Regions from separate parts of the Paenarthrobacter sp. NPDC091711 genome, predicted to be linked through region 2. Evidence: predicted binding sites of a transcription regulator. Region 2 holds the regulator's gene; the other holds the start of a gene.
The links. The regulator LexA, encoded in region 2, represses DNA repair genes until DNA is damaged. The targets are predictions, from matches to a motif close to TCGAACANNTGTTCGA.
Positions count from the first base shown of each region.

Region 1 (15,807 bases), on a different contig from region 2:
CTTGCCGTCCGCTTTGAGTGCCTTGATAAGCGCGACGTCGGCGTGGATCGGCGTCTCGAACACCTGCCACTTCCCGTCCAAGAACCTGCTCTCCTTGCCCTCAGCCAACGTGGTGCCGTAGCTGGTGGGAGTGAAGAAGCCGCCGATTCCGGCACCAGCGGCCCGGATACGCTCGGCCAGGTTGCCCTGCGGAACCAGTTCCAGCTCAATCTCGCCGGCGTGATACTTGGCGTCGAAGTGCCAGGAATCGGACTGCCGCGGGAAGGAACAGATCATTTTGCGGACCCGGCCTTCCTTGATCAGCAACGCCAGTCCTTGGTCGCCTTGGCCGGCGTTATTGTTGACCACGGTCAGGTCCTTCGCGCCGCAGTCCATGAGGGCATCGATCAGTTCGAACGGCTGCCCGGCGTTGCCGAAGCCTCCGATCATCACCGTGGACCCGTCCTTGATGCTGGCGACAGCCTCGCCCACAGTGTCAATGAAATTCAGCATGACTCTTACCCCTTCTATGCCGACGCGCCGGCAGTGACGTTTTCGAGCACCACGGCAAGGCCTTGGCCCACGCCGATGCAGATCGCAGCAACGCCCCAGCGCTGGCCGGAAGCCTGCAGGGAGCGGGCCAGCGTGCCCAGGATGCGGGTACCGGACGCACCCAGCGGGTGACCCATCGCTATTGCGCCACCGTGCTGGTTCACGATCCCGGGGTCAATCCCCCACGCGTCAACGCACGCCAGCGATTGCGCGGCGAACGCTTCGTTAAGTTCGACGGCGCCCACCTGGTCCCAGCCGATGCCCGCCTTCGCGAGGGCCTTGTTCGCGGCCTCCACCGGGGCGAACCCGAAGAACTGGGGATCATTGCCGTGCGCGCCACGGCCTGCGATGCGGGCCAGCGGCTCCAAACCAAGAATCCCGGCAGCAGCCTCCGAACCGATCCACGCAGCCGAAGCACCATCAGACAACGGCGAGGCGTTCCCGGCGGTGACCGTGCCGCCGTCGGGCCCGTCAGACTCCGCCCGGAACACGGTCTTCAACCCGGCAAGCTTCTCCGCCGAAGAACCGGCACGGATACCTTCGTCACGGACCAGGTCAGTGCCCGGAACCGCGGTCACCAGGTTGTCGTAGAAGCCTTCGTTCCACGCGGCATCGGCCAGGTTGTGCGAATCAGCAGCGAACTGGTCCTGCCGCTCCCGGGTGATCCCGTACTTCTCGCGGAGCCGTTCGGTGGCCTCTCCCAAGGAGATGGTCCAGTCCTTGTTCATGGCCGGGTTCACCAAACGCCAGCCCAGGGTGGTGGACGCCAAGGTCATGTCGCCGGCCGGGTAGGGCTTGGAGGTCTTGGGCAGCACCCACGGCGCACGGGACATGGACTCGGCGCCGCCAACCAGCATCAACTCAGCGTCGCCGGCGTTGATCTGCCGCGAAGCGATGATCGCCGCGTCCAACGAGGAACCGCAGAGCCGGTTGACCGAGGTGCCGGGAATGGAGACGGGCAGGCCTGCCAGGAGCGTGGCCATACGGGCTACATTGCGGTTTTCCTCGCCGGCACCGTTGGCGTTGCCGAACACCACCTCATCGATCCGCTCAACATCAAGCCCCGGAGCACGCTTGACGGACTCGCGGACCACATGGGCGGCAAGGTCATCGGGACGGACAGCGGCAAGGCCGGAGCCGAACTTGCCAAAGGGCGTGCGCACGGCGTCGTACACAAAAGCCTGATTCATGGGTTTCTCTTTCTCTTGCCCAACTAGGTAGCAGTTCAGGCCGTTTTCAGCGTTCAGAACGACCTGAAGTGCGACTCAGTTGGGTTCGGATGCGTCAATGTCGGCGAATACTTTTTGGGCCGTCTTGAAGGCCGAGTTGGCCGACGGCACACTGCAATAAATGGCGGTCTGCAGCAGGATTTCCTTGATTTCGTCCCTGCTCAGGCCGTTGTTGAGAGCAGCCCGGACGTGCATGGCCAGCTCCTCCCAGTGACCGTGCGCCACCAGTGCCGTGAGGGTAACGGCGGATCGCATTTGTCGGCTCAGGCCGGGTCGCGTCCAGATGCCACCCCAGGCGATCCTGGTGATCATGTCCTGGTAGTCCTCGGTAAAGGAGTCCTTGTTGGCGTTGGCCCGGTCCACGTGCGTATCGCCGAGCACTTCGCGGCGAACCACCATGCCGGCGTCGTAAATGTCCTGTGCGGTGGCATCCGCCTGCACGGCGCCATTCCGTTCAGCGCCGTTGTCTTCGGAAGAGGTCATCGTCCGTTCTCCTTCATGAAAGTGCGCATCAGCTCTGCCACAGCGGCCGGCGCTTCTGCAGGCGCCAGGTGCGCGACGCCGTCGAGCGTTTCCACCACGGCAGACCCTCCACCGGCTCGGATCCCTTCGACCGTTTCTTCGGCGAGCGACGGCGGCGCTACTGAATCCTCGACGCCGGCAATCACCTGGGTGGGGACAGTGATGCTGCCGAGCTGCTCGCGGACGTCGAAAGCGGCGAGGGCTTCGCAGCAGAACGAGTAGCCAAAGCGGTCGGCGTCGCGGAGGGCATGCAGGAGGCGGCTGCTGATCTCCGGCTGGCGGTTCATGAAGCCCGGGCCGAACCAGCGCTCCGCGGAACCTTGGATCATCACGGGCGTGCCCAGCTGACGAACCGTCTCAGCACGCTCCAGCCAGCCCTCGGGGGTGCCGAGCTTGGCGCCGCTGCATTGGACGGACAGGCTGCGGAGCCGCTCGCCGTGCTTGATGCCGAGCTGCAGGCCGGTGGCCCCGCCCAGCGAAACACCGGCGTAGTGGAACTTTGATTCCGGCGACACCGAGTCGACAAGATCGACGACGGCGTCAGCCAGTTCCGCAACATCGAAACCTTCGGTAGTGGTGGGCGAGATGCCGTGGCCGGGGAGGTCCCAACCGATGACGTCGTACTCATCGCCCAGGAGGGCCGCCGTTTCAGTCCACAGCACAGTGGACGTGCCCAGCGACGGGCCCACTACCAAGAGCGGCTTGGCTCCGAGTTCGCGCTGCGGGGACAGCAGCACGGCCTTGACTGTTGGCTTAGCCACGTGTGGCTCCCTTCGTTGAGGTTCCCGTGTTTGTTGCTGGCGCCGTGAAGTCGGGGTAGGCGGCCAGGATGCGGCGGCTGATCTCCGATGCCTCGCCGAGGTAGCTCGCAGGGTCCAGGAGCTGTTCAAGCGTGGCATCGGAGACCTTGTCCGCGGGCACGGCTTCGCGCAGAAGCTTGGTGTAAATCCGCGACTGCTCGGCGGCGGGTGCTTTCAGGGTTTCGTCGACGACGGCCTGCAGCTTCTGCTTTCCGTCCTCACCGAGCAGAGGCGCGACGGCGGCAGCCACACCTTCGCTGAGCAGCAGCGGCCCGGAGATTTCCAGGTTCCTGCGCATCGCATCGGGGAAGACACGGAGGCCTTCGGTGAGTTCGCGGAGGTGTCCGGCTGCGCCCAAAGCAAGGGCGAGCAGCTGGCGCAGAGCCGGCCATTCACTGTGCCAGGCTCCGTCGGGGCGCTCGTCGTTGAATGTTGCTGCGGCAAGATGCAGTTGCGCGGCAAGAGCGGGGGCCTGCAACGCCGCACTGCGGATGAGCACGGACAGCACGGGGTTCTGCTTCTGCGGCATGGCCGAGGAAACACCGCGTCCGGCAGCCAGCGGTTCGCCAAGTTCGCCCACTTCCGGACGACTCAGGAACAGCAGGTCCGCAGCGATCTTGCCGAAGGAATCGATCAGGGCGGCGAGCCCGTCGCCGAGGGCCGTGACCGGCAAGCGGTTGGTGTGCCACGGCGCTGGAACAGGTGCGAGGCCCAGTTCGGCAGCCAAGGAATCCGCAAGGGTGAACGGCGTGGAGTCCGAGCCGGCGGTGAGCTTCGTGCCTGAGGCCAACGTCCCGCCGGCCCCGCCGAACTGGACCGGCAATTCAAGGGATTCCAAGCGGGCAGCCGCAGCGGCCACGCCCTGGAACCACTGAGCAGCCTTCAGCCCGAACGTGTACGGAAGCGCGTGCTGTGTCAGGCTCCTGCCCACGCACAGCGTGTCCGCATGCTGCTCCGCCAAGGTGGCGAGCGCCGTCGTCGTGCCCTTGACGTCAACCAGGAGCGCGGAAACGGTGCGGCTGGCCAGCAGCATCAGGGCGGAGTCGAGGACGTCCTGGCTGGTCAGCGACGTGTGGACAGCTTTGCCGGCACCGATTCCGGAGGTGTCCAGGGCCCGGACCCGGGCGCGCAGGTCGCCAAGCAAGGGAATCACGGGATTGGCGCCGCCCTGGGCACGTTCCGCTACTGAAAGTACGTCGTAAGAGTCACCATCGGCGGCTTCGGCCACCACAGCGGCGGATCCGGCAGGGACAAGCCCTGCACCCTCAAGGACGGCAGCCCAGGAGGCTTCGACGCGGAGGATTGCCGCGATCACGGCACGGTCGCCGGTCAGCGCCGTGACAGCGGGCGACGCCGAGACGGGGCTAAGGAGGCCGAAGTCGCCGTCGGTCATGCCTGGGTTTCCCCTTCAGAATGGTCCGCGTTGACGCTGGTTTCCAGCGAGCCGTCCTGCTGGAAGTCCAGGAACACGGTCTCGTCACCACCCTGCAGGCGGATGTCCCAGGTGAGGCCACCGTCGGGATCGCGGCGGGCGATCAGCGTCTTGCGGCGCTCCGGGTCGAGGGAGCTCAGCAGAGGGTCATTGGCCAGCGCTTCCTCGTTTTCGGGAAGATACACGCGGGTGAAAAGACGGTTCATGAGGCCTCGGGCAAAGACGGCCACGGAGATGAACGCTGCCGCGCCGGGAGCCGTGGGGCCGGGGTTGACCGTAGTGAAGGTGTACACGCCCGAGTTGCCCACGGAGCCGCGGCCCCAGCCGGTGAACGTGTAGCCGTCACGGACCAGGGAGCCGGTACGCTGGACGATCTTGCCCTCGGAGTCCGGCTGCCAGATTTCCAGGATGGCGTCCGGGATGGCGTTCCCCGCGCCGTCGTACACGGTGCCTTGGAGTCGGATGCTGCCGGGGCTGCCCGGAGCCAGGAGTTCGTTGTCCTTATTAAAGGGAAGGGCGTAGCCGTAGAAGGGGCCAACAGTCTGACCCGGTGTGGGTGCCAGCTTGCTCATGCGCTTTACTCCTCGTCCCCGGCGTCGCCGTATGCTTCGTTTTCGGTCCAGGTGCGCTTGGAACCGGTCAGGATGATGTCCCACTTGTAGCCGAGCGCCCACTCGGGGCTCGTCAGCTCATGGTCGTACTGTGCCACGAGGCGGTCTCGCGCGTCCTGGTCCACGATCGACTGGTAGATGGGGTCCAGTGGGAAGAGCTGATCGCCCGGGAAGTACATCTGGGTGACGATGCGCTGGGTGAACTCCGAGCCGAACATGGAGAAGTGGATGTGCGCCGGACGCCAGGCGTTCAGGTGGTTCTTCCACGGGTACGCGCCGGGCTTGATGGTGGTGAAGCTGTATGAGCCGTCGTCACCGGTGATGCAGCGGCCAACGCCCGTGAAGTTCGGATCCAGCGGCGCGGGGTGCTGATCGCGTTTGTGGATGTAGCGGCCGGATGCGTTGGCCTGCCAGATCTCCACGAGCTGACCCGCAACCGGCCTGCCGTCGCCATCAAGGACGCGGCCGGCCACGATGATGCGTTCGCCCTGGGGCTCACCGTTGTGCTGGATGGTCAGGTCCGATTCCAGTGCGTGCACGTCCTGGTGGCCGAAGGCGGGCGAGTAGAGCTCGATTGTCTCCGGGTCCGCGTGGTGCAGGCTCTTGGTGGGGTGGCGCAGGATGCTGCTCCGGTACGGCGAGTAATCCAGGCGCGGCATGGTCTCCGGCGCACGGCCGTTCTTCAGTGCCTCGGCGTAGCGATCACCCATGGCTTTGATCTCAGCACTGAGATCCGCCTGGGTTTCCACCTTCTTGGACTCGTGTGCGGCGTGTGGCTCAGCGGGCGGCACGAGTTCCTCTGATACGAGCGCCTGTGCTGTCTGTTCCTGTGGCACGGCCGGCTCCTTTCGGTTGACGGTTCTTGTGGTCTATGGGCGGCTGCGGTGGGTTTACACCCGGTGGAGCGAGTCGTATTGGACGGCGTGACGCACTGGGGCGTTGGGCGCCCCGTAGCCGTCGTAGTTGCCTCGGCGCTCCACCATTTCGAAGAACACACTGCCCACGGTGGCCGTGTAGAAGTGGAGGAATTCGCCGTTGGCGTCCCGGTCATACAGGAGGTTGAGCTCCTTGAGGGTGGCCAGGAAGCCGGGTTCAAGATCGAACCGGGCGTCCAGGTCCTCGTAGTAGTTGGCCGGAATCTGCAGGAACTCGAGGCCACGATCGCGGGCGGACCGGGCAGTTGCCACGAGGTCGTCCACGGCGAAGGCGATGTGTTCCTGGTACGTTTTGCGGGCTTTTTCTTGTGCCTGCTGTGCGGGTGCCAGGTTCAGGACAAGCCTGACCGCGCCGTTGCTGGTCTCCATGACCTGCGAGCGGACCAGTCCGCTGGGGCTGGGTACCTCGGCGAACGGCTGAGGTTCCAGGGCTAGGGCACTGGTGTAGAAGAGGACTGCTTCGTCGAAGTGCTGCCACGGTTGGGCCAGGTTCACGTGGTCAATCACGGCGTTCTGTGCGCTGGAGGCGTGTTCCAAACCTTCGCCGAACTCGTGTGTCCACGCTGCGGTGCCGTCCGGGCTTCCCTGGCACAGGAAGATCTCGGTGGAGTCCGGGGCGGAGATGCCTTGGAAAACTTCCTCGTCAGCCTGGACCTTGCGGGCCACCACAGGCGCCTTGAGTTGCTGGGCGCGAGCGGAGGCAATCACTGGAGAGTCGACGTCGAACCCCAACGCGGCGATAGCCGGTTCCGAGTGCGAGGCCGCCTGTTCGTTGATGATGACGCGGGCCTGGCCCATGGTCCAGAGCTGGACGTCCTTGGTGCGGTGGCGGCCTTCGAAGCCGAAGCCGAGCTGGCCCAGGAGCTTCTCAAGCTGCGCGGTGTCGTCGGCCTTGACCTCGGCGAAGTTGAAGCCGGCCGGTTCGTTCACCTTGGGCAGCGTGGCCAGTTCCATGGGATAACGACGGCGGGACGGGCTGCCGTTGCCGGCGGACTCAGTTCCTGTTTCCACAGCGGTGCTGGCGAGCCACTTGGCGCTCTGCTCCTCCAGCCAAATGAGCGAACGCATGGCGTCCACGGCGGTGCGCTCGGTGTCCGACTGACGGAAGACGTCGTTGAAAACCTCAAGCGATACCGGGCCTGTGTACCCGGCGCGGACAACGTGCCCCATGAACTTGGCGAGCTCGAACTGTCCCTCACCCGGGAAAACCCGGTAGTGGCGGCTCCAGGACAGCACGTCCATGGAGAGCTTGGGGGCGTCGGCAACCTGGACGAAGAAGATCTTCTCAGCGTTGATGTCCTCGATCGGCGCGGTGTCCCAGTCGCGGGACAGGATGTGGAAGGAGTCCAGGCAGGTGCCGAGGTTGGGGTGGTCCACCATCTCAACCAGGCGGTAGGCGTGCTCGTAGTCATTGACGTATTTGCCCCACGCCAGGGCTTCGTAGGCAACTTTGACGCCGTGTGCCCCCGCCAACTCTGCCAATTCCGCGAGCTGCTCGGCCCTGAGATCGTCGTCGTCGATGGTGGCTGTCGCCACGTTGGAGCAGACCAGGATGGTGTCCATGCCCAAACGTGACATGAGCTTGAACTTGGCTTCGGCGCGCTTGAGGTTGGCCTTCAGCAGCTCCGGGGTGACGCCGTCGAAATCCCGGAAAGGCTGGTAGAGGTCCAGGCCCAGACCGAGGTCGGCGGCCATTTTCCGGACTTCTTCCGGGCTGTGTGGGGACGTCACGAGGTCCTGCTCAAAGATCTCGATGCCGTCGAAGCCCGCGATGGCGCAGGCCTGCATCTTTTCCTTCAGCGTGCCGGACAAGCAGACAGTGGCGATACCTGTGCGCATCAGTGGCCTGCCTTCGTCAGCTCGGGGGCTGCAGCTTGGGCGTCTTCCACCGCGATCAGCTCAAGGAAGTGCGCCCGCATCCGCTCGCGGTCTGCCTCGCGACCTGTGATGAGTTGGAAAGCGTCGGCCGCCTGGCCTACTGCCATCCTCCCGCCGTCGAGGACGTCGCATCCCTTGGCGCGCGCCTCGCGGACCAGCTGGGTTTCGATGGGGCGGTACACGATATCCGCCACCCAATGCCGAGGTTCCAACAGCTCCATGTCCAGCGGCAGGCCCGGGTGCGCTGCCATGCCGATGGGAGTACAGTGCACCAGGCCGTCGGCGAGCGGCATGATCTGGGGCAGCTCGTTGATGCTCCGCGGCGTCACCGTGGCAGCCGGGAAGAGTTCACCCAGTTCGGCGGCACGTTCCGCAGCCCGGGCCGGATCCATATCCACAAGGTCCAGCGTGCTGACGCCGGCTTTGAGGAGCGCATAGGCGACGGCGGAACCGGCACCGCCCGCGCCCAACTGGACCACGCGGCCCAGTTGGGCCTCGGGGAGGCCGTCGGCGAGCGCCGAGCCGAAGCCGGAGAAGTCTGTGTTGTGGCCGATGAACCGCCCGTCCCGAATCAGGACCGTATTCACGGCACCCAGGCGCGCGGCGTCGGCGGAAATTTCGTCAAGGTGCTCAAGCACCAACTGCTTGCACGGGTGCGTGATGTTCAGGCCGTTGAAGCCCATGCGCTGCGCTGCGGTGAGGAGATCCCCGACGGCGGCGGCCGGCAATGCCAGTTCCAGAAGGTCGAGGGGGCGGTACAGCAAGCGAAGGCCCTGGACGTCAGCTTCGTGTTCATGCATGGGCGGTGTGAGCGAAGGCATGACGCCTTCGCCTATGAGGCCCACCAGAACGGACTCGGCTCGGTTGCTCATCCTAAAGCTCCTTTGACTTCAGCACCGCGGGATTGGGGCACTCGCTGGGAGTGCCGCCTGACCGGGTGTTATTTAGATTACTACAAGTGTTCATATTCCGCACGCTTGTTCTTATCGCGAACATTTCATTAGCGTTGGAGTGCTTCGGGGGTGCGTTGTGGGGCCCGCTCTGCGCGGCATTCCGGGGATTTGGGGCGCAAATCGGGCCTCACAACGGGCGTTAGCGCTGGGGCAGGCGGGCCGCGAGTTCAGCCGCGGCTTCCTGCAGGGTGGGGACGTGCGCAATGAGTTCCTCCATGGTGAGCCGGAAGACCGGCACGGCCGTGGCGAGGGATGCGAAAGCGTGGCCCTGGGAGTTCAGGACGGGCACAGCGACGGCGCGCATGCCCACCTCATTTTCTTCATCCATGACGGCATAACCCTGCCGGCGCACTTGCTCGATTTCTTCGCGGAACTTGTCGCGATCGGTGATCGAGTGCTCGGTCAGCGGATCCAGGGGGAGCTCCTCGAGGAGGCGCTTGCGCTCAATCTCCTCCTCGAACGCCACAATCGCCTTGCCTACGGACGTGGTGTGCAGCGCGCCCAGATGGCCGGGATCGCTGGTGACGCGGAAGGTCTTGGGTCCGTCCACCTTGTTGACCGTGAGGTGATGGTTGCCGTCGCGGACGGACAGGATGGTGGCCTCATGCGTTCGCTCCGTAACGCGCTGGAGGACAGGCAGCGCAGTTGCCGCGAAGCCGTGATGGTTGGAGACGCGCTGACCGAGCTGGAAGACGCGCAATCCCAGGTGATACCGGCGCCCATCCGGCTCGTAGTCAACAAAACCATCCCGGGTCAGGGAACCCAGCAGCCGGTACGTGGTACTGAAGGGAAGGCTCGCGCTCCTCGCCAGATCCGCCGCACTCGCCCCGCGTGGTTCATTGCCCAGCAAAACCAAAAGGCTCAAGGCCTTGCCGACCATGTCGGTCTTTGTGTCCTCTTTCACACTCATAACTCGATGCTCTCACATGGTGAGAGCTATTTCTAGATCGTGGTGACATCTCTTGACAAGTGACCCCACTCACAGCCAGTATTGCTGTATTGCACAAGTAGCTCTCACCATGCGGTTACTTGTTCAGGGATCGACCGGCCGCACCATGCTTGGGTCTCCCCACAGAAGCCAGATCCGCGACATCGTCGTCACAGAAGGAACACCCATGAGCCAAACAATGCCGTCAGCGACGCCAGGCACTGAAACCACCGCCGGAACTCCCAAGAAAGCCGCGCTTGCCAGCTTCTTGGGCAGCGCCGTCGAGTACTACGACTTCTTCATCTTCGGTTCTGCCGCGGCCCTGATCTTCCCCCACGTCTTCTTCCCCTCCGCCGACGCCAACGCGGCCATCATGTCCTTCGCAACCTTCGGCTTTGCCTACGTTGCCCGGCCCGTGGGTGCCGTCATTCTGGGTCACTTCGGCGACCGTATCGGCCGGCAGAAGGTCCTGATGTTCACGCTGGTCCTGATGGGTGCAGCCACGTTCGTCATCGGCTGCCTCCCGGACTTCAAGACCATCGGCTGGTGGGCGCCCATCCTGCTGGTATTTGCCCGCCTTTGCCAGGGACTTTCCGCGGCCGGCGAGCAAGCAGGCGCTTCCTCCATGACCCTTGAGCACGCCCCGGACAACCGCCGCTCCTTCTTCACCTCCTGGACCCTTACCGGTACCCAGGGTGGCCAAATTCTTGCGGCACTGGTGTTCATCCCTGTCGTGGCGCTGCCGGACGAGATCAAGTACGGCATCGGCTGGCGCATTCCGTTCTGGCTCAGCGCAGTGGTAGTTCTGGTGGCCTTCTTCATCCGCCGCACCCTCCACGAGCCCCCGGCCTTCGCGGAAGCCAAGAAGAACAATGAGATCTCCAAGCTGCCCGTCGCCGATCTCCTGCGGTTGCACTGGCGCGATGTTCTCCGCGTCGTCTGCTGCGCCTTCATCGCCGCGGTCAGCACCGTCTTTGGAACCTTGGCCATCAAATACGCCCAGGATGTTGCCGGCGTCAACAGCACCATCACGCTCTGGCTGGTGGTCGCAGCAAACGTGGTTGCCCTGGGAACCCAGCCCCTGTTCGGCATGCTCTCGGACAAGATCGGCCGCAAACCCGTGTTCATCTACGGAGCCTTGTCCAGCGCCATCATGACGCCGGTGTTCCTGCTGACGCTCGAAGGCGGCAATGTGCCGCTGATGTTCGTGGTCTCCGTTGTCTACTTCTCCTTCGGATACGCCGCAGCCAACGCAGTGTGGCCGTCCTTCTACGGTGAAATGTTCAGCACCAAAGTCCGCTTCTCCGGCTTGGCCATCGGTACGCAGCTCGGCTTCCTCATGGCAGGCTTCGCGCCGGCCATCGTGACGGCCCTGGGTGGCACGAAGCCCGGCGGATGGGTCCAGATCTCCATCTTCACCGCCGTGATCTGCGTGATCGCAGCTGTCTCAGCCATGACAGCCCGCGAATCAGCCAAGACACCCACTGCAGAACTCGGCATCCACAAGAAACACGCCTAAATCCTGACGCTCCTTCCCGGTTACCTGGCCTGGAGCAAGGAAATGCCCGGCACATCTCCTGACGTGCCGGGCATTTCGCTGCTCTCGCGCAAGGTCCAGCCGAGGCAACCGGGGAGGAGCGCGAACGGGGGAAGAGCGCGGCCCCTACCTCGGGTCCAGCACCACCGTTTGGAACGCCCCCTTGCCCGTGCCGACGTAAAGCAACAACGCTCCATCGCCGGCTATGCCAACAACGGAAGGATTCCCCGTCCCGGTAAAGCCATTTCCGAGGGCGGCGAAGGAAGCGAACATGTTCCATCCCGACCCCATGGACGTCCGGGCCAGGAAGCCCCCGTTACCGTTGCCCGGGTAGAGCCACAGTGCCCCATCAGTTCCGCGGGCCATGATGTCTTCCGTGCCATCGCCGTTGAAGTCACCGCCCTGCATGACGGCGTCGAAGATATTCCAGCCGGTGCCGATCTGGCGCCATGGCTGGAAACCGCCGGAACCGTTGCCCGGGTAAAGCCACAGATTGCCATCGGCAGCCCGCGCCACAAGGTCCGCTTTGCCGTCGCCGGAGAAATCACCCGGCGCGAGCATCTGCGTGAACCCTTGCCACCCTGTGCCGATCTGTTTGCGTGGCAGGAACTGGCCGCGGCCATCCGTTGGATACAGCCACAACACCCCGTCGGAAGTGCGTGCCACGAGGTCCGGGCGACCGTCGCCGTCGAAATCTCCCGCGCTGAGCACGGAGGTGAACGCGGCCCACCCTGAGCCCACCTGGACTCTCGGCAGGAATCCGCCGGAACCGTTGCCGGGGTAAAGCCACAACACACCATTGGTGCCGCGAGCAAGAATGTCCGCGACAGCATCGCCGTCGAAATCTCCCGCTTCCCACACTTGGCTGAACTGGTTCCACCCGGCCCCGATGGCCAGCCGGTCAGCAATTCCCGAGCCGCTGCCCGGGAAGAGGCGCATGGTTCCGGACGACGTCGCCGTCAGGACATCCGACTTCGCATCGCCTGTGAAATCCTGCCCACCCACGATGTCGCCCAGGGCATTCCAACCGTTTCCGAGCGAAACCCGCGGCGCGAACCCACCCCAACCGTTTCCGGGGTACAGGTACATCGTGCCGTCGCCTGCCCGTGCAAGGAGCCCTGCGCCGGTGCCCCCAAGGGAACCAGCAGAGGTGATGCTGCTAAAACCGGTCCATCCCCAGCCCACCTGGGACCAAGCCCGGAATCCGCCCTGCCCGTCGCTGGGGTAGAGCCACAGGCTGCCGTCAGGCTTGGCGGCCATAAGATCGGGGCGGGCATCGCCGTCAAAATCCCCCACGCCGATCAGGTTGGAGAAGCCTTGCCAGCCGGATCCAACCTGCCTTTGCGCGAGGAAACCGCCGCGGCCATCCCCTGGATACAGCCACAAGGTGCCGTCGCTGGTGCGCGCCAAGACATCCCCCAGGCCATCGCCGTCAAAGTCCGAGATGCCGGTGAGGGCGTCAAAAACATTCCAGCCCCAGCCCACCTGACGGGGGTTGTTAAGCCTGTTGCCGGGCAGCCCTGCGTACAACATCAACGAGCCGTCCGGCTCACGGGAGAGGACATCGCTGAGCCTGTCGCCGTCAAAGTCGCCCACCGAAAAGCGGATCTTCGCCGTGAGCTTGGGATCGGCAACAATAGTGACCGACGCTTGCGTTGCGGACACCGAATTGATGGTCACCTGCGTGCCGGTATAGGTAGTGAAAGTACTGCCGGCCTGCCAGGCGTGGTTGGTGGCGTACCAAGGTTCCGGGAATGGCTTGGTGGACGGCATGAGGATCAGGGACGAAGCGATGGTGGCTCCGCCGCGCTGGACGATCTTGACGCCCCTGTTTCCTGCTGGCTTGCCGGAGTCGTCGAGGTAGCTGTCGTAACCGGCAGCCTGCCGCAGCTCCAGGTAGTAGACCTCTTTGCTGATGGGATCCGTGAATTTGATGGCACGCTGGGCTTCGGTTCCGCCCCAAGGTTTCAGTGTGTAGGTCTTGGCGCCCGTGGCAACGCCAACATCACGGATCTCATCTCCCCGGCCGAGCCCGGCATAGTCCCAGAGCGAGCTGCTCACCACGGGCGACTCGAATTGGGCAGCACCCATGATGTCCGTGGTGTCGCCGTACTCCCGGATGTAGCACGAGGGATCGGTGAACCGACCGTTGCCGTCAACGCCGACGTCGGACACACCACTGCCGCACTGCAACGCGTCCGCATGCATCAGGCCGATGACATGCCCGAACTCGTGGCTCATCACGTTATTTGTGAACCCGCTGATCTGCGGCAGGAGCACCCGGCCGCTGTAGCTTCCGCTGCTGTATCCGGCGCCGAGGGCGTTTCCGGACAGAGTGGACGGCGGAATGAAAATCACCAGCGCGGTGTACGGGCTTGCTGTCCAATTCAGCTCGCTGGTGATGGTGGACATGATGGTGCTGTAGCTGTCGGTGGATTTCGCCTTGGACTGGTGACCGGCAACCTTGGTGTTTACCGTCATGGACAGCTTGTTGGCCGTCATCGCTTTCCAGTAGTTACTGGATGCGGCCACGGCTTGCTCGGCACTGGTCATGGACACCGTGTTGGTGTTGTCCGCAAGCTTGGCTGTGACCAGCCGTACACGGATATCGCCGCTGGGCCCTGCTGCCGCGGCGCCGGAGTCCGAACCGATGCCGGAATCGGGACCGGTGTTAAACGGTGTGGCCCGTTCGGGGGGAGTCTCGAACGTATGCTCCGAGTGCGGCGTCCCCTCCACGAACTGGACGTTCGGATTCTCCGGCCCGGGCGACGGCACCGCCGTCGCAGGGGTCTGTACAAAAAACAGGCCGGTAGCAAACACCACCAAGCCTGTAGACAACGCGATTGATCGCCGTAGCGCACCCATTCGATCTCCCTGAGCCGGAGCCTGTGGTTCCTGTGAGTCTCAGTAACCGAGATCAGGCTACAACCGGGTAGGCAGCCACACCGGCAGGCGGGGCTGTTCCCGTGGAAACCCAACTATCCCGGAATGCTTACGGGACCCTAACCGGGCCGAAATACCGTGGCAACATTGCCGCGCCACACTGGAATAGCCGGCAAGTGCAGGCACAAGCTCCAGCCCAGGAGGCCACAATGTTGAAGGAAGTCACCACACACACAACACGTATACGCGCAATCAGCCAGCTCCACCGTGGAGACGAGATTGAAGCCCGCCTGTCCGTGGGACCCGCCTATGATGACGTGGTCATCCGCCGCGGGCGCGTCCAGGAAACGGCGCCCGGAATCGGCGTCGTGTGGATCATGGATCACGCCTCCGGAATGAGGAAAGCCATCAATACCGACGAATGCAGTGTTTGGCGCGTCGCCTGAACCGGCTTGACCCCAAACTCCTCTCAGCCGCCGGCCACGGACTGGATGATCAGAACCTCCTGGCCAGCCGCTACCTCTGTTTCAAGACCCTTCAGACGCCGGACCTCGTCACCGTTCACGTAAATATTCACGAAACGGCGGAGCGCTCCGGTTTCATCACGCAAACGCCTGGCCAGCACCGGATAATCTCCGGTCACTGAATCCAGCAACTGTCCAACGGTCACAGCCCCGTCGGCGGACGCAGTCAGATAGGACTGTCCGCCGACGAGAGGCTGCAGGACACCAGGCAACAGGACCGTAAAGTCAGCCATGACGGGCCTAACCAGGCACCGTGGCTGGGTCTTCGGAGTCGGGGTCGCGCGTCTGTGCTGCCGCCTCCACGATTTCTTCAGCTTCCGCCACCAGTGTGGCTTCCGCCGCTGCCAGCGGGTCTTCCGCCCCAGCGGGGTGTCCCACCACGACGGCGGCACGCACGCAGAGCACGTCCGGCAAGTGCGATGCCACTTCGGCAAAGGTCTCGCCCTCGTCAGCGCTGGCATACACAGCGCCCCCGCGGGTTCCGAAGTACACGCCAGTGGGTTCGGCGGTGTCCACGGACGCCGCATCCCGGAGCACGGCGTTGTATTCGTGGTCCGGCAGACCTGTATGCAGCTCTTTCCATGTTCCGCCGGCGTCGTCTGTGCGGTGGACGCTGAGCTTGCTGCCGGGCGGGATGCGTTCGCCGTCCGCCTTCAAGGGGACCACCCAGGCCGTGCCCTCGCGTCGAGGATGAGTCAGCATCACGAACCCAAAATCCGCAGGTAGCCCGTCCGCGATGGAGTCCCAGTTCTCGCCGCCATCGTCCGTGCGGTACACGCCATGATGGTTCTGCGCGTACAAACGGTCCTCGACGGCGGCATCCGCCGCAATCTTATGAACGCACTGGCCGAACTCGGGGTTGGGGTCGGGCATGAAGTAGGCCGATATTCCCTTGTTGCGGGGCTCCCAGGAGGCGCCGCCGTCGAGCGATCTGTAGACGCCGCCCGTGCTCATGGCGACGTGGACTTTCTCCCCGGAAGGGTCAACCACAATGGAGTGCGCCGCCGCTCCTCCGTAGCCGGCGCCCCAATCACTGCGATGGGG
Region 1 is NZ_JBIVTF010000003.1:143,188-158,994, reverse strand. It holds gene ACIQH5_RS06500 (3-oxoacid CoA-transferase subunit A) at 1-492, opposite strand, end outside; gene ACIQH5_RS06495 (thiolase family protein) at 507-1,721, opposite strand; gene pcaC (4-carboxymuconolactone decarboxylase) at 1,797-2,243, opposite strand; gene ACIQH5_RS06485 (alpha/beta fold hydrolase) at 2,240-3,043, opposite strand; gene ACIQH5_RS06480 (lyase family protein) at 3,036-4,475, opposite strand; gene pcaG (protocatechuate 3,4-dioxygenase subunit alpha) at 4,472-5,086, opposite strand; gene pcaH (protocatechuate 3,4-dioxygenase subunit beta) at 5,092-5,961, opposite strand; gene ACIQH5_RS06465 (bifunctional sugar phosphate isomerase/epimerase/4-hydroxyphenylpyruvate dioxygenase family protein) at 6,016-7,899, opposite strand; gene ACIQH5_RS06460 (shikimate dehydrogenase) at 7,899-8,810, opposite strand; gene ACIQH5_RS06455 (IclR family transcriptional regulator) at 9,031-9,801, opposite strand; gene ACIQH5_RS06450 (MFS transporter) at 10,007-11,338, shown strand; gene ACIQH5_RS06445 (FG-GAP repeat domain-containing protein) at 11,483-14,221, opposite strand; gene ACIQH5_RS06440 (hypothetical protein) at 14,449-14,685, shown strand; gene ACIQH5_RS06435 (MoaD/ThiS family protein) at 14,709-14,996, opposite strand; gene ACIQH5_RS06430 (WD40/YVTN/BNR-like repeat-containing protein) at 15,004-15,807, opposite strand, start outside.
Region 1: a site for LexA is predicted at 8,908-8,923, ahead of ACIQH5_RS06460 (shikimate dehydrogenase). Genes of this name have one in related genera too.

Region 2 (15,807 bases):
GAGGGTAGCCTTGTGGGGTGACTAAAGCCGAGGGTGATAACGCGACTTCCAGCAGCTCCGACGTCTGGAACCTGCCCAACATCCTCACAATGCTCCGGATTGCCCTGGTTCCGTTCTTCGTTTGGTTCCTTGTGGCCGACGACGGCGAGTACGGGATCTGGCGCTGGGCGGCTGTCGCGGCCTTCGCTGTTGCCATCTATACGGACAAGCTCGACGGCGACATCGCCAGGGCGCGCGGCCTGATCACCAACTTCGGCAAGATCGCCGATCCCATTGCCGACAAGCTGCTGATCGGTTCCGCGCTGGTTCTCTTGTCCATCCTGGGGGAGTTGCCGTGGTGGGTGACCATCCTTATTCTCGTGCGGGAGTGGGGGATTACCGCCCTTCGGTTCGTCGTTATCAGATACGGCGTCATGCCGGCCTCCAGGGGCGGCAAGCTGAAGACAGTAGTCCAAACGGTGGCCATCTTCCTCTACCTGCTTCCGCTGAAGGCGATGGCTCCTTGGCTGGGTGACCTCGCATTCTGGGTCATGATGGCGGCCCTCGCCATCACTCTGTGGACCGGAGTGGAATATGTGGTCCAGGCGCTGAAGCTGCGTGCGGCAGGGCGGCGTGCATGACGCCACGTGAAGGCGAATCCGCCGCAGCGCAGACAGCCACGGCTGCGGTCGCCATGGCTATCGGGAACAAACTCACCGTGGCCACAGCTGAGTCCCTCACGGCCGGAATGGTGGCCGCAACGCTGGCCAACACGCCGGGGGCTTCCGGGATGCTGCAGGGCGGAGTGGTCGCCTACCAGAACTCGGTGAAGGCCGGCGTCCTGGGTGTTTCGCAGGAACTGCTGGCAGCGGTGGGCTCAGTTGACGGGCACGTGGCTGAGGCAATGGCCGACGGCGCCCGGCGGGCCTGCGGGGCCGACCTCGGGATTTCCACCACTGGTGTGGCGGGACCCGAGCCGCACGACGGCAAAGCGGTAGGCTCTGTGTTCATCGGAATTGCCGATAAATCCGGAACCGGCTCGTTTGAATACAGTTTTTCGGGGGACAGGCATTCCATCAGGGAACAAGCCTGTGAGGCCGCGCTGGCGCGTCTGCTTGCTGCTCTGAGTGACGTTGGTTACCGTTCGTAAAGTAGTCGGGAACAAAAACTGATTGCCAATAGTTGTGTCATTGTGTCGCTTCGGAAGAGCCGGGGCGCCTAGGATGTAGAAACCAACCCGGTCCGCCAGCCAGCGAACCGGACGAATGAGGGAGCAAGGCGATACAGATGGTAAAGCAGCCCGTATCCGTAAACGGCGTTGTCCGCTGGAAGGATGTGGGCTTGGCTGATCAGACACAGAGCGAACAGAAGGAGCGCAAAATGGTTGTACTACGCCACGAGATCGGTGATGTACTGCGCGATGTCCGCCAGCGTCAGGGCCGTACCCTCCGCGAGGTTTCGCACAGCGCCCGCGTTTCACTCGGTTACCTGAGTGAAGTTGAACGCGGCCAAAAGGAGGCTTCTTCCGAGCTCCTGTCTTCTATCTGCACAGCCCTGGATGTTCCGCTGTCCCACATGCTTCGCGAAGTCAGCGATCGCGTGGCCGTCGCAGAAGGTGTTGCAGTTCCGGACACCGTTCCGCAGGAATTCTCACAGCGTTATGGTCGCGATCTGGACCTCACGGACGACTTCCCGCAAGGAATGCTCTCCGGAGCCCGGTAACCGTTCCGCTTGAATCATGGAAAAGGTCCCCAGCCTGAGGCTGGGGACCTTTTTCGTGGAATGCGCGGAATCTCGGTTTGGGGCGGGTGCTGCTCAAACGGCCTCGGTTTTCTCCTCGACGTCAAGTCCTGGTTCCCTAACGTTGAGAACGCCATCACCGTAAATGGCGTTGAGGCGGCCCATGTAGTCAGCCAGCGTTTGGACGTCCTCCAGCGGCCATTCGCCGAGTCGTTCACGGAATACCTGCCTCCGTGCGTCCTGGACCTGGTGCATCTTCTCTTCGCCCTTGTCCGTCAACCGGATGGATTGGGCCCGGCCGTCCTGCGGGTCCGCCTCCTTGTAGACAAGGCCGATGCTCTCCAGGAAGGCGATCTGACGGCTCACGGACGGCTTGCCCACCCCAATGCAGGTGGCAAGGTCCGTGAGTCGGATGGGCCCTTCCCTGCGGATGACGGTAAGGAGCCCGTAGGCGGCAGGTTCCATGTCCGGATGGACCTGGCGTGACAGTTGGTGGGAGATCGAACGGGCGCGGCGCCAGAGCAGGCTCAGCTGGTGTTCCACCTGCTGGAGGGCGTCGTCCACGGCGTCGCCTGGCACAGCCGGACTGGGCGTGCTCTGGAGAGGATTGCTCATGGCAACCATTCTAGAGTCCGGCGCCATGAGAGACTCTATCGGTGAGGGCAAGTGACTTTTGGCGATTAATGGACGACGAATTCGGGGCAGGCTACTCCCGGGTCCTGGCCAACACGCTGGTACTCGCCGGTGTGGGCGGGCGGACCGCTGTGGAGGCCTTGGCTTCCGGTTTTCAACCCCGAGAAGTGTGGTTGGCTGTGTGCGAGGTTCAGGATGTTCCTCCCGAGCGCAGGCTGGGCAGGGACATCAAGCCGGCCTCAAACTGACCACATGTGTCTCTCTGGGGCAAAGGGCCCCGAAAGACACACCGTGCCCGTTATTCGAATATCTGTTCGGATGGGGATATGCTCCTGAAAGAGGAAAATTGATCCTGAACGACGCGTCCGGGGCATGCCGACAGTCCTGTTTATCCACATAGCAGGGGTTGGCTTGTAAAAATGTCAGGGCGCCGTAATAGCGTCTGACATGACAGGAAAGCGGCCTTTCAGGCCACTCCACAGCGAGAAAGCATCAGAGGTGTGAACCATGGCGGCAGCCCCGGATCGTGAGAAGGCGCTCGAAGCAGCGCTTGCCCAGATCGACAAGCAGTTCGGTAAAGGCTCTATCATGCGCCTGGGTGATGACACCCGGGCACCGATTGAGGTCATTCCCACCGGCTCCATTGCACTGGATGTCGCCCTTGGCATTGGTGGCCTGCCCCGTGGCCGCGTCGTGGAAATCTACGGTCCGGAATCCTCGGGTAAAACCACCGTGGCGCTTCACGCCGTAGCCAATGCACAGCGCGCAGGCGGCATCGCGGCCTTCATCGACGCCGAACACGCACTTGATCCGGACTACGCCGCCAAGCTTGGCGTGGACACGGACGCACTCCTGGTCTCCCAGCCGGACACCGGCGAGCAAGCCCTCGAAATCATGGACATGCTGGTGGGCTCCGGCTCGCTGGACATCGTGGTCATCGACTCCGTGGCAGCCCTGGTACCCCGCGCTGAAATCGAAGGCGAAATGGGCGACTCCCACGTTGGCCTCCAGGCCAGGCTCATGAGCCAGGCACTGCGTAAGATCACCGGTCGCTTGAGCCAGACCAAGACCACCGCCATCTTCATCAACCAGTTGCGTGAGAAGATCGGCGTGTTCTTTGGATCCCCGGAAACCACTACGGGTGGTAAGGCGCTGAAGTTCTATGCGTCAGTGCGCATCGACGTTCGCCGTATTCAGACCTTGAAGGAAGGCGCGGACTCCGTAGGTAACCGCACCAAGGCAAAGATCGTCAAGAACAAGATGGCTCCGCCCTTCAAGATCGCCGAGTTCGACATCATCTACGGTCAGGGGATCTCCCGCGAGGGCGGCATCATTGACATGGGTGTGGAACACGGCATCATCAAGAAATCGGGTTCGTGGTTCACCTACGATGGCGATCAACTGGGCCAGGGCATGGAGAACTCGCGTCGCTTCCTGCGCGACAACCCCGAGCTCGCCCAGGAACTGGAGCGCCTGATCAAGGAAAAGCTCGGCGTGGGCGTTGCCAAAGTTGAGGAAGACTCCCCGAAGCTGAAGGCCGTTGACGGCTAGACGAGGGCCGGATCCGGATTCTTCCGTAGCGGCTGATCCAGAACCTGATCCCGAATCCGTGGCGCGTGCCATCGTCTTGAGGCAGTTGACGATGGCGCCGCGGAGCCGGCTGCAGTTGTCTCGGAAGCTCGCGGAGCGGAATGTTCCCGAGCACGTGGCTGAAGCAGTCTTGGATCGCTTCGAAGAAGTTCAGCTGATCGATGATGCCGAGTTTGCCAGAATGTGGGTCCGAAGCCGCTCGCAAAGCAAAAAGCTTGCAAAGGGCGCCATCCGTCGCGAGCTGGCAGACAAAGGCATTGAGCTGGATGCGGCTGAAGATGCACTCTCGCAGCTCAGCGACCAAGATGAGGAATTGGCTGCTCGGGAGCTGGTTCAGCGCAAGCTGAGGCCCAGCATGGATCTCAACGACCGGGCAGAGCGGGACAAGTACACCCGCCGGCTGGCCTCCATGCTTGCCCGCAAAGGCTACGCCCCCTCCATGGCGTTCAGAATCGTCGGTGAGGTGCTGGCTGAAGCCGGTACCCTTGAGTAGTGAGTTTGACCATTCCTTCCCCATCAGCTGCCATCTCTCCTTTCGTGGAGCCCAGTACTGGTACAGAGCCCAGGACCTATCAGGTCCGGACTTTCGGCTGCCAGATGAACGTCCATGATTCAGAGCGCATGGCGGGACTTCTAGAAGAAGCCGGTTACGTGCCCGCTGACGGCGAGGTAGCGGATGTAGTGGTCTTTAACACCTGTGCTGTCCGTGAGAACGCAGACAATAAGCTCTACGGGAACCTCGGCCAGCTGCGGCAGGTCAAAGAGGCGAACCCCTCCATGCAGATTGCTGTTGGCGGTTGCCTGGCCCAGAAGGACCGCGAAACCATCGTGAAGAAGGCGCCGTGGGTTGACGCCGTGTTTGGAACCCACAACGTGGGGGCGTTGCCGGCATTGCTCAAGCGTGCACGGCACAACAATGAGGCACAACTGGAGATTCTCGAATCTTTGGACGTCTTTCCGTCAACGCTGCCCACCAAACGTGACTCCGTTTATGCAGGGTGGGTTTCCATCTCCGTAGGGTGCAATAACACCTGCACCTTCTGCATTGTGCCGTCTCTTCGCGGCAAGGAGAAAGATCGGCGCCCAGGGGAAATTCTGGCCGAGATCCAGGCACTCGTTGATGACGGCGCTGTTGAAGTCACGCTGCTCGGCCAGAACGTGAATTCGTACGGCGTGGAATTCGGAGACCGCCAGGCATTCTCCAAACTCCTGCGTGCCTGCGGTGAAATCGAAGGATTGGAACGCGTTCGTTTCACCAGCCCACATCCCGCAGCATTCACCGACGATGTCATCGATGCCATGGCTGAGACACATAACGCCATGCCTCAACTGCACATGCCGCTGCAATCCGGCTCGGACAAGGTGCTGAAGGACATGCGCCGTTCCTACCGTTCCAGCAAGTTCCTGGGCATCCTGGACAAGGTGCGTGAACGCATCCCCCACGCCGCCATCACCACGGACATCATCGTTGGCTTCCCGGGCGAAACCGAGGAGGATTTCCAGGCAACCCTGGATGTGGTGGAGAAATCGCGGTTTGCCTCCGCCTTCACATTCCAGTATTCAAAGCGGCCAGGCACGCCCGCTGCTGACCTTCCGGAGCAACTTCCCAAGGCTGTGGTGCAAGAGCGCTACGAGCGCCTCACGGCGTTGCAGGACCGTGTAGCTGCTGAGGAGAACGCCAAGCAGTTGGGCCGCCAAGTGGAGGTCTTGGTCACGGCACAGTCAGGTCGTAAAGCAGGCGAGACACATAGGCTGTCAGGTCGATCCAAGGACCAAAGGCTGGTGCACTTCTCAGTGCCAGCGGGTGCCGGGACTCCGCGGCCTGGTGACTTCGTCACAGTGACCATTACAGAGGCCGCTGCATTCCACCTCGTCGCCGATCCGGCACGTCCGGAGGATTACCTTCTGCGCCGCTCCCGTGCAGGCGACGCCTGGGATCGTTCACAGGCTGATTCCTGCGGAGTCCCTGCAGCAGGAGCGGCGTCAGGCAAGACGGGTGTGTCGTTGGGCATGCCGTCGCTGCCTGTTCGGCGCGCGTAGGCGGACCACAGGATCGTATGTCGTTCTCCAGCCAGGAACTTTCGCAGCCTGTCATTGCAGTTGTCGGTCCCACGGGTTCAGGTAAGTCGGATCTGGGGGTCAACCTGGCGTTGGCCTTGAACGGTGAAGTCATCAATGCCGATGCCTTGCAGTTCTACCGTGGCATGGACATTGGAACCGCCAAGATCAGCATGGATGAGCGCAGGGGTGTTCCGCACCATTTGCTGGACATCATGGAGGTCACCCAGGAAGCCAGCGTGGCGGACTTCCAACGTGCATGCCGCTCCGCCATTAGTGATATTCACTCGCGGGGAAAGCGTGCCATCCTTGTGGGCGGCTCCGGCTTGTATGTGCGCGCCGCCCTGGACGTCCTGGAGTTCCCTGGCACAGATCCCGAACTCCGAAAGCGCCTGGAAGAAGAGCTCGAAGCGCAAGGGCTTGCGCCGTTGCGTGCCCGGCTTGAGGAAGTGGATCCTGTGTCCGCGGCTCGCCTTGGCGACGCCCGGCGCGTGATCCGGGCGCTGGAGGTGCACGGTCTCACCGGCCGTCCCTTTAGCTCGTTCATGCCACAGCGCCAGTATTTCCAGCCCGCCCTACAGATCGGGCTGGAGGTGGATCGCGAGCAACTGAGGCAACGTCTGGCACTGAGGGTGCACCGCATGGTGGAGGAAGGACTCCAAGAGGAAGTTCGACGGCTCGACGCCAGTGGCTTGCGAAGGGGCAAGACGGCTTCGCGCGCTTTGGGTTACGCCCAGTTCCTGAAAGTCCTGGACGGCGGGATGACCGTCGATGCTGCCGCCGAGGAAACCATCGTGGCTACCCGGCAGTTCGCGAGGCGCCAGCTGACGTGGTTCAGGGCAGACCCTCGGATCACCTGGCTCGATTGGCAGGATCCGGCGCTCGTGGCTAAGGCGGTCGAAGCAGCACTGGCGGCCGGAAAGTAACCCACGCAATTTCTGGCCGAAGACGCGTGGCGGGTAGCCTAGGTCCATGGATGAAACCGCCGCAGTTCCCGCCCGGCAGCCCGCAACTGCGGATGCTCCGGTAACACTTTCCAGCCTTGCCGGTCTGGCGTTCTCGAAGGGCCACGGAACGGGCAACGACTTTGTCCTGATTGCTGATCCCGGTGACGCCCATGAAATAACCGCCGAGCACGTGGCACAGTTGTGCGACCGCCATGTGGGCATCGGTGGCGACGGACTCATTCGGGCGGTGCCATCCCGTTTTCTCCCCGAAGGCCGCGTTGCGCTGGAACAGGATCCCGGGGCTGAGTGGTTCATGGACTACCGCAACGGTGACGGTTCACTCTCGGAAATGTGTGGCAACGGAGTGCGTGTCTTCGTCCATTTCCTCATTGCCGAGGGTTTGGTGGACTTGGGCCCCGGGCAGACACTTGCCATCGGCACTCGCGGTGGAGTCAAGAAGGTGGTGCGGACAGCCAACGGCTACGCCGTGGATATGGGGCCGTGGGAGTTCATCTTCCCGGACGAGGCCAAGAGCAAGGCCATGGATGCGCTGGTCAGCGCGGACGGCTTGGAAGTGGCCAGGCCCGGTCTCTCCGTCAGCATGGGCAATCCTCACACGGTGGTTGCACTCGCCGAACTCAGCGAGCTCGCTGCCACGCAGCTTTTCAAAGTCCCCGTGGTGGATCCCAAGCCCGTCAACGGAACCAACGTCGAGTTCGTGGTTCCCGCTGAGCCATTGGTGGCGGACGGCGTCGGAACCATCACCATGCGCGTTCACGAGCGCGGTGTGGGGGAGACACAGTCCTGTGGCACCGGCGCGTGCGCCGCCGCCGTCGCCATTCGTCACTGGGCCGGTGACTCGGCTCCCAACGACTGGCACGTCAACGTACCGGGCGGCGTCGTGGCCGTGAAGTTCATCCCCGGTGCAGGCGGACGCGAGCATGTGGAACTCAGTGGTCCCGCAGTCATCGTGGCTACAGGGACGCTTTCCTGACCCGGATGATCCTGAACGTTTTGGAGGTACTTTCGCGGGAGACCGTGTAAGTACTGTCCAGCTCGGTAGCGAGCCACCGTTGGAGCGAGTCCGAGCCCAGGTTCTTCTGAACTACCAACCAGGCACTGCCACCTGCCGCCAGCCGGGGCAGCCACGTCAGCAGCAGCGTGTGAAGTTCGTCCTTGCCGATGCGGATGGGCGGGTTGGACCAGATGGTGTCGAACTCGACGGCGGGATCCACCTCGTGCGGGAGGCTGGCGGTGACGTTGGTCAGGCCGAGCGCCGCAGCGTTCTCGTTGGTCAACGTGATGCATCGGTCATTGACGTCAACGGCATGAACATGGGCATGGGGTGCCATCAAGCCCAAAGTGAGGGCAATCGGACCCCATCCGCAGCCGATGTCCAGCAAGTGCCCCTTCGGTGATGGCGGGGGAACTTCGGCGAAGAGAACCGCGGTACCTTTGTCCACGCCGTCGGGGCTGAAGATACCCGACGAGGTCTGCAGCCGGCGCGTTGCTCCAGCAAGTTCCACTGTCAGTGGCTTGCGGGTGAACGGTCCGGCCGGTTGGGCGGTGAAATAATGTGCAGACTCCATAATTTGCCAGATTAGTTGGCTATCGTCAGCAAGGGAAACCGCCTCCTTCCCCTCCTTGCTTGACAGCGGCTGCTAAAGTTGAGCCCATGTTCTTGATCTTTGAGTAATCAGCCGAAATGCCTGAGTCATCAGGCGTTTAATGGCACCGCCCGCGACGCAGGCCCGGTTTGGCATATTGCCCGTCCCCGCCCTTCCGCCCGGCAGGTCCCCAAGGCTAGGTCCGTAGTTCCTCTCCGAGGAGCTGGACACTCTGAAGATCCCGAACCGCTCCTTCGCAGTGAACCGCCATGGTGTACGTGGCCCCTGCGTTGTCACCGGAACAGCATCCTCACCTTGGCCCAAGGACCCTCCCGCGGAGTCCAACACGCCATCGTTTACAGCAGCCGCCTCCCTGACGAGAGGTTGCCGTTCAGCCCATAGGAGGCCCTTTTGGCCGATGCCCGTCAGCCCAGCGCGAATAGCGCCCCATCGAGCAGCAAACAGCACTATTCTGGAATTGCCGAACAGTCTAAGGAGACCATGACCACCCAGAAGCACTCCGGATCCGATTCCGACGCCCAGGACATGAGTCCTGAACAAATCCAGGCCGTCATCGACCGGATTCTTTCCAAGGATGTACCTGCGCAGGCATCCGACGACAACGACGCCAATGGTGTGTTCGGCAAGGCGCAGGCGATTTCCACGCTGGACCAGGAACACAGCATTTACGACGGCGACCAGGAAGACCTGGCTGAACGCCGCGCCCTTCGGCGTACCGCGGGACTGTCCACGGAGCTTGAGGACGTCACAGAGGTCGAATACAGGCAGCTGCGCCTTGAGCGCGTTGTGCTGGCGGGCTTGTGGACCGAGGGGACCCTGGCTGATGCGGAGAACTCCCTCCGTGAGCTCGCCGCACTTGCCGAGACGGCTGGATCCGAGGTGCTCGACGGCCTGGTTCAGCGGCGTCAGAAGCCGGACCCCGGGACGTTCCTTGGTTCCGGCAAGGCCCAGGAGCTCAAGGACATCGTCGCCGCCACGGGCGCAGACACCGTGGTGGTTGATACCGAGCTCGCGCCCTCTCAGCGACGTGGACTTGAGGACATCGTGAAGGTCAAGGTAGTTGACCGCACCACACTGATCCTTGACATCTTTGCCCAGCATGCCAAGAGCCGTGAAGGTAAGGCACAGGTTGAGCTCGCGCAGCTCGAGTACCTGCTCCCGAGGCTTCGTGGTTGGGGTGACTCCATGTCCCGCCAGGCTGGTGGCCAGGTGGGTGGCGCAGGCGCTGGTATGGGCTCCCGTGGTCCCGGTGAAACCAAGATCGAACTTGATCGGCGGCGGATCCGTACCCGTATGGCAAAGCTGCGTCGCGAAATCGCCGCAATGAAGCCTGCACGGGAGACCAAGCGGGCCAACCGCCGTCGTAACGCTGTTCCCTCAGTAGCTATCGCCGGGTACACGAACGCCGGCAAGTCCTCCCTCCTGAACCGCCTCACCGACGCCGGTGTCCTGGTGGAGAACGCCCTGTTCGCCACCCTTGATCCCACGGTCCGTAAGGCACAAACGCCGGACGGCATCGGGTACACCCTCGCAGACACTGTCGGCTTCGTTCGCTCGTTGCCGACCCAATTGATTGAGGCCTTCCGGTCGACGTTGGAAGAAGTTGCGGATGCGGACCTGATCCTTCACGTCGTGGATGCATCGCACCCCGATCCTGAGGGCCAGATTGCAGCAGTCAGGTCAGTTTTCACCGAAGTGGATGCCCGCAAGGTTCCCGAGATCATCGTCCTCAACAAAGTTGATGTAGCTGATCCCTTTGTGGTGGAGCGTCTTAAGCAGAAAGAACCCCGCCATGCTGTGGTGTCCACCCGTACGGGGCAGGGCATCGCGGAACTGCTCGAAGACATCAGCCGGTCCATTCCCCGGCCTGGGGTGCGCCTTGAACTGCTCATTCCCTACGAGCGCGGAGAAATGATCAACAAGTTGCACAACTCCGACTCGGAAATCCTCAGCCTTGAGCATGAGGAGAACGGGACCCGTGTAGTTGTCATGGTGCGCGAAGGCCTGGCCGCCGAGCTGGAGTCATTCGTCAGTAATGGTTGAGAAGGTGGCGGCGGACGCCGTCAAGTCGGAGGGGGAGAAAGCCACCCTCGAGTTGTTGGACCGGGCTGTTGCCGGCATGGGCGGACAAAGCCGTGCCGGCCAGCACGAGATGGCCAAGCATGTCACCCGGGCCATCGAGACCGGGGAACATCTGCTGGTTCAAGCGGGAACCGGAACGGGTAAGTCTCTGGCGTACCTGATTCCCTTGATCGCTCATTCCATGGACAGCAACAAACCGACCCTGGTGTCCACCGCCACCTTGGCACTCCAGACCCAGATTGTGGGCAGGGACCTTCCCCGCCTGCTGGAGACCATCAACCCTGCCCTTGAGCGGCCCGTTAATGTGGCGCTGGTCAAAGGCCGGGCCAATTACGTGTGCCTGCAGAAACTCGAAGGCGGGTTCCCCAGTGAGGAGCCCTCCGAAGGACAGCTGTTCTCCTTGGGGGAGGACACCAGCGTCCCTCACTTCGCCGCGTCCATGGGCGGACCACAATCGCAGCTGGGTAAGGAAGTGGTCCGTCTCCGGGAATGGGCGGAGAAGACCACCACCGGAGACCGCGACGAACTCATGCCTGGCGTGACGGACAGAGCCTGGCGGCAAGTATCCGTGACGTCCATGGAGTGCCTGGGTGCCCAGAAGTGCCCCGTGGCGGAAGAGTGCTTCAGCGAGCTGGCCCGCTCAAGGGCCGGCGAGGCCGACGTCGTGGTCACCAACCATGCCATGCTGGCTGTTAGTGCCTTCGAAGGCCTGGCTGTATTGCCCGAGTATGACGTGGTGGTGGTTGATGAGGCGCACGAGCTTCAGGATCGGGTCACCGGTGCCGTTTCAGGGCAGTTGTCAGTTGCCATGGTCCACGCGGCAGCATCCAGTGCCCGCAAGCACACGGCCATCCCCGTGGACGCCCTCAACGCCGCTGCGGACAGCTTGGACATGGCAATAGCCGGAGTACCCAACGGTTTGTTGCCCAACGGACTCAACGACGAACAGCTCGATTGTCTGGACCAATTGCGGGACGCCACACGCGCGGCGCTCTCGGATTCGAAGACCGATTCCTCCAACGCCGTGGACGGCGGACGCCAGCTCGCCCGTTCACGGCTCATGCTCATCCTGGAACTGTGCGAGCGGATGCTGGCCGCCAAGGAGAACCGCGAAGTGGTCTGGTTCTCGCGGAACAGCACGTTCGACCCCCAGCAGGGTTACTCGCCACCGGACGAGACGGCTCCGGCCCTGATTAACATCGCCCCGCTCAGTGTTGCAGGGCGGCTTCGTGAGGGACTCTTTGCCGGACACACCGTAGTGCTGACCTCCGCCACGCTGGCCATCGGCTCGGCCTTTGAGCCAGCCGCGGGTGGTCTGGGCCTGATTGGCGAAGGCGCACCGAGCTGGACCGGGATCGATGTCGGATCGCCCTTTGATTACCCCAAACAAGGGGTCTTATACGTCGCAAAACACCTGCCCAAGCCAGGCCGTGGTACCTCGCCTGAGGCGCTGGACGAGTTGGAAGACCTCATCCGCGCCTCCGGGGGCGGAGCGCTCTGCCTGTTCTCTTCACGGCGTGCAGCCGAAGAAGCCGCCGATGCCATGCGGCTCCGGCTGGACGTGGATATCCTCTGCCAAGGCGAATCCACCATGGCGGCCTTGGTGAAGCAATTCGCGGACGAACCTGACACGTGCCTCTTCGGAACGATGTCACTATGGCAAGGTGTCGACGTACCGGGTGGTTCCTGCCGTCTGGTGGTCATTGACCGCATACCCTTCCCACGTCCTGATGATCCCCTGATGACCGCCCGTTCCCGGGCAGTGGCCCAATCGGGCGGTAACGGGTTCATGGCCGTGTCAGCCACCCACGCTGCCATTCGATTGGCTCAAGGCGCAGGCCGGCTGATCCGCTCTACAGGAGACAAAGGGGTTGTGGCCGTACTGGACTCCCGGCTGTCAACAGAGCGCTATGGGGGCTTCCTGCGTGCTGCCCTGCCGCCGTTCTGGGCTACGACGGACCGGACAGTGGTGCGTGGTGTCCTGGAGCGTCTGGGGTCAGCCAAGGCCCCCTAGGAAGGGCAGCAGTGAAGCCCCGCAGGGAAACCCTGCGGGGAAAGTTCTGAGGCGAAGCCCCGTAGGGCGCCTAGAGGGAACGCAGTACGGAAACGACCTTGCCCATGATGGTGGCCTGATCTCCGAGGATGGGCTCGTACTGGGTATTTTGTGGGAGCAGCCACGTGTGGCCATCCCGCTGGCGGAAGGTCTTCACCGTTGCTTCGTCATCCAACAAGGCGGCAACGATGTCGCCGTTGATGGCATCGTTCTGGCGCCGGACCACTACCCAGTCGCCATCACAGATAGCGGCATCAATCATGGAATCGCCGGCCACCTTCAGCATGAACAGTTCGCCATGTCCCACAAGTTGGCGGGGGAGTGCAAGTACGTCTTCAACCGTCTGGTCAGCCAGGATGGGGCCACCGGCCGCGATGCGGCCCACCAACGGGACCATGGCGGTATCACTGGCGCTGGCGAGTTCGGTAACGGCAAGACCGCCCGCGCTTCGAAGGGTGGTAGGAGCTTCCACGCCGGGAATGGATCCGCCATCAAGGGTCAAGGGCATCAGTACTTCCATGGCGCGTGGACGCTTGGGATCCCTGCGGAGGTACCCAAGCTTCTCCAGTTGGGACAACTGATGCGTGACGCTGGACAAACTGGCTAGACCCACGGTGTCGCCGATTTCACGCATGCTGGGCGGGTAGCCGTTGTCATTGACCGATCGCTGGATGGTCTCCAGGATCTTTTTCTGCCGGACAGTCAGGCTTTTGGGACTCTTTTGAGGCTGTTGGCTCCGCAGGGGTGCCCCGCCGCCTGTGGCTTTCGCTGCCATGTTCGCCAATGCCTTTCATTCCGCCCGGATGAGTGCCCGGGGTTGTCGGGTCTGCAAAAAATGTCAGACCCTCCTGTTCCACTGAAACAGTGCTGTTTCTTCCCTCAAACGTAGGGCAGGCACAGGCGTTTATCAAACATTTGTTCTAGCGAGTCTCGACACCGTTCGTTGATAAGTGCTAAAAATGTCATAGCAAGGTTCGAATATGTGTTCTATAAACCTGATGCTGAAGTCCGATGTTCGAACAAAGCGTTCGAACATCGGGGGTCAGGGGACGGGAACACCAAGAATTGGCAGCCGAGCACCGGTACTCCGGAGCCTGGCAATAGCTCAGAAGGGCTCAGCTCATGTCCGCAGTCACTACGTTCGCTGATTTTCGTACTACTCAGGCGCCTGCCCGCCTGCGTCTCACCCGGCGGGGACGGATCGTCTTCTTCGGCATCCCGGCCATGCTGTTGGTGGCGGCGTTGCTGAGTCTCGCCGGTTTCATCAACTCCCCGGCAAAGGCCGCGGACTCGCAGTCCCAACTGCGTCCGCCTGTTGCGGTCACGGTCACGGTGCAGCCGGGCCAGTCACTGTGGGGCATCGCCGGTGCAGCTGCTCCGGAGCGGGACCCCCGTGATGTCATCGCCGAGATCATCCAGCTGAACGACCTCCGGGGCGGCCGCATTCTGCCCGGCCAGCAGCTGTTCGTCCCTGCAAACTGATCCGTTCAGCATCCGCGAAAGCCGATGGTCGGGCGTCACAGTTAGTCGCCAGTCCCGGCCGCCCCTTAAACTGGGTTGGTGAGTGACCAGCTTGAGCGACTTGACCGACTTCCCCTTAGGACCAACCTGCGTGGATTGAGCCCTTACGGCGCACCGCAGCTTGATGTCCCCATCCTGCTCAACGTCAACGAGAACACTCATGGTGTCCCTGCCGATGTCCAGGCCGCTATTACGGAGGCGGTGGCCGCCGCAGCCACGGGTCTGAACCGCTACCCGGATCGAGAGTTCACTGAACTCCGTCAAGCCCTTGCCGAGTACCTGGGCCACGGGCTTTCTCCGGATAACATCTGGGCCGCCAACGGCTCCAACGAAGTTCTGCAGCAGATCCTCCAGGCTTTTGGTGGACCAGGCCGCAAAGCCCTGGGTTTCCCTCCCACGTACTCCATGTACCCACTGCTCGCCAGTGGCACTGACACCGAGTATGTCCGCGGAGTCCGCGCGGACGACTACGGGCTGGACGCCGAATCGGCCGCTGCTCAGGTCCGGGAAACGGGCGCCAACATTGTTTTCCTGTGCTCGCCCAACAACCCCACAGGTACGGGCTTGGGATTGGACGTCGTCGAGGCTGTGTACGAGGCCGGCGAAGCCAGCCAGGCCATAGTGATCGTGGACGAGGCTTATCACGAGTTTGCGCACGACAATACTCCAAGCGCCCTGACCCTGTTGCCCGGCCGTGAGCGGCTGATTGTCTCGCGCACCATGAGCAAGGCCTTCGCTCTTGCCGGTGCCAGGCTCGGGTACATGGCGGCGGCTCCTGAAGTCACCGACGCCATCCGTTTGGTTCGCCTTCCGTACCACCTGTCTGCTGTTACTCAGGCAACCGCCCTTGCGGCGCTGAACCACCGCGAAGCCCTCATGGCCGACGTCGAAGACATCAAGGTCCAACGCGACCGGATTGTGACTGAACTGCTCCGCATGGGCCTGAAGCCTGCCGCTTCAGACTCCAACTACGTATTCTTCGGCGGGCTGGAGGAGCCGCACGCGATTTGGCAGGGCCTGCTCGACGCCGGTGTGCTGATTCGTGATGTCGGTATCCCCGGGCACTTGCGTGTCACTGCAGGAACCGAGCCGGAAACCACTGCCTTCCTGGAAGCTTTGGAAGCCCTGCTGGACGGCGCCGCGCCACACCGCGCCTAAACTTGTTCCTAGACCCAACCCACCCTTCGTGTATAAGGACGTCCCAATGAGCGAAACCGGCGCTACGCCGACCGCTGCCCGCACCGCGCGCATGGAGCGCACCACCAGTGAATCGTCGGTTCTGGTGGAGATTAACCTGGACGGTTCAGGTATCTCGGATATCAGCACCTCGGTTCCGTTCTATGACCACATGCTGACGGCCCTGTGCAAGCACTCCCTGATTGACATGACCGTCAAGGCCACTGGCGACACCCACATTGACGCGCACCACACCGTGGAAGACGTTGCCATCACGTTTGGCGAGGTCCTGCGCACGGCCCTGGGCAACAAAGCCGGCATTCGTCGCTTCGGTGAAGCAACGGTTCCTTTGGACGAAGCCTTGGCGCACGCCGTCGTGGATGTCTCCGGACGTCCCTAC
Region 2 is NZ_JBIVTF010000015.1:44,715-60,521, reverse strand. It holds gene pgsA (CDP-diacylglycerol--glycerol-3-phosphate 3-phosphatidyltransferase) at 18-620, shown strand; gene ACIQH5_RS18600 (CinA family protein) at 617-1,129, shown strand; gene ACIQH5_RS18595 (helix-turn-helix domain-containing protein) at 1,267-1,701, shown strand; gene ACIQH5_RS18590 (MarR family winged helix-turn-helix transcriptional regulator) at 1,795-2,334, opposite strand; gene ACIQH5_RS18585 (DUF3046 domain-containing protein) at 2,403-2,600, shown strand; gene recA (recombinase RecA) at 2,860-3,903, shown strand; gene ACIQH5_RS18575 (regulatory protein RecX) at 3,893-4,435, shown strand; gene miaB (tRNA (N6-isopentenyl adenosine(37)-C2)-methylthiotransferase MiaB) at 4,435-5,982, shown strand; gene miaA (tRNA (adenosine(37)-N6)-dimethylallyltransferase MiaA) at 6,000-6,926, shown strand; gene dapF (diaminopimelate epimerase) at 6,973-7,941, shown strand; gene ACIQH5_RS18555 (class I SAM-dependent methyltransferase) at 7,922-8,536, opposite strand; gene hflX (GTPase HflX) at 9,056-10,618, shown strand; gene ACIQH5_RS18545 (ATP-dependent DNA helicase) at 10,611-12,671, shown strand; gene lexA (transcriptional repressor LexA) at 12,742-13,485, opposite strand; gene ACIQH5_RS18535 (LysM peptidoglycan-binding domain-containing protein) at 13,833-14,192, shown strand; gene ACIQH5_RS18530 (histidinol-phosphate transaminase) at 14,271-15,389, shown strand; gene hisB (imidazoleglycerol-phosphate dehydratase HisB) at 15,436-15,807, shown strand, end outside.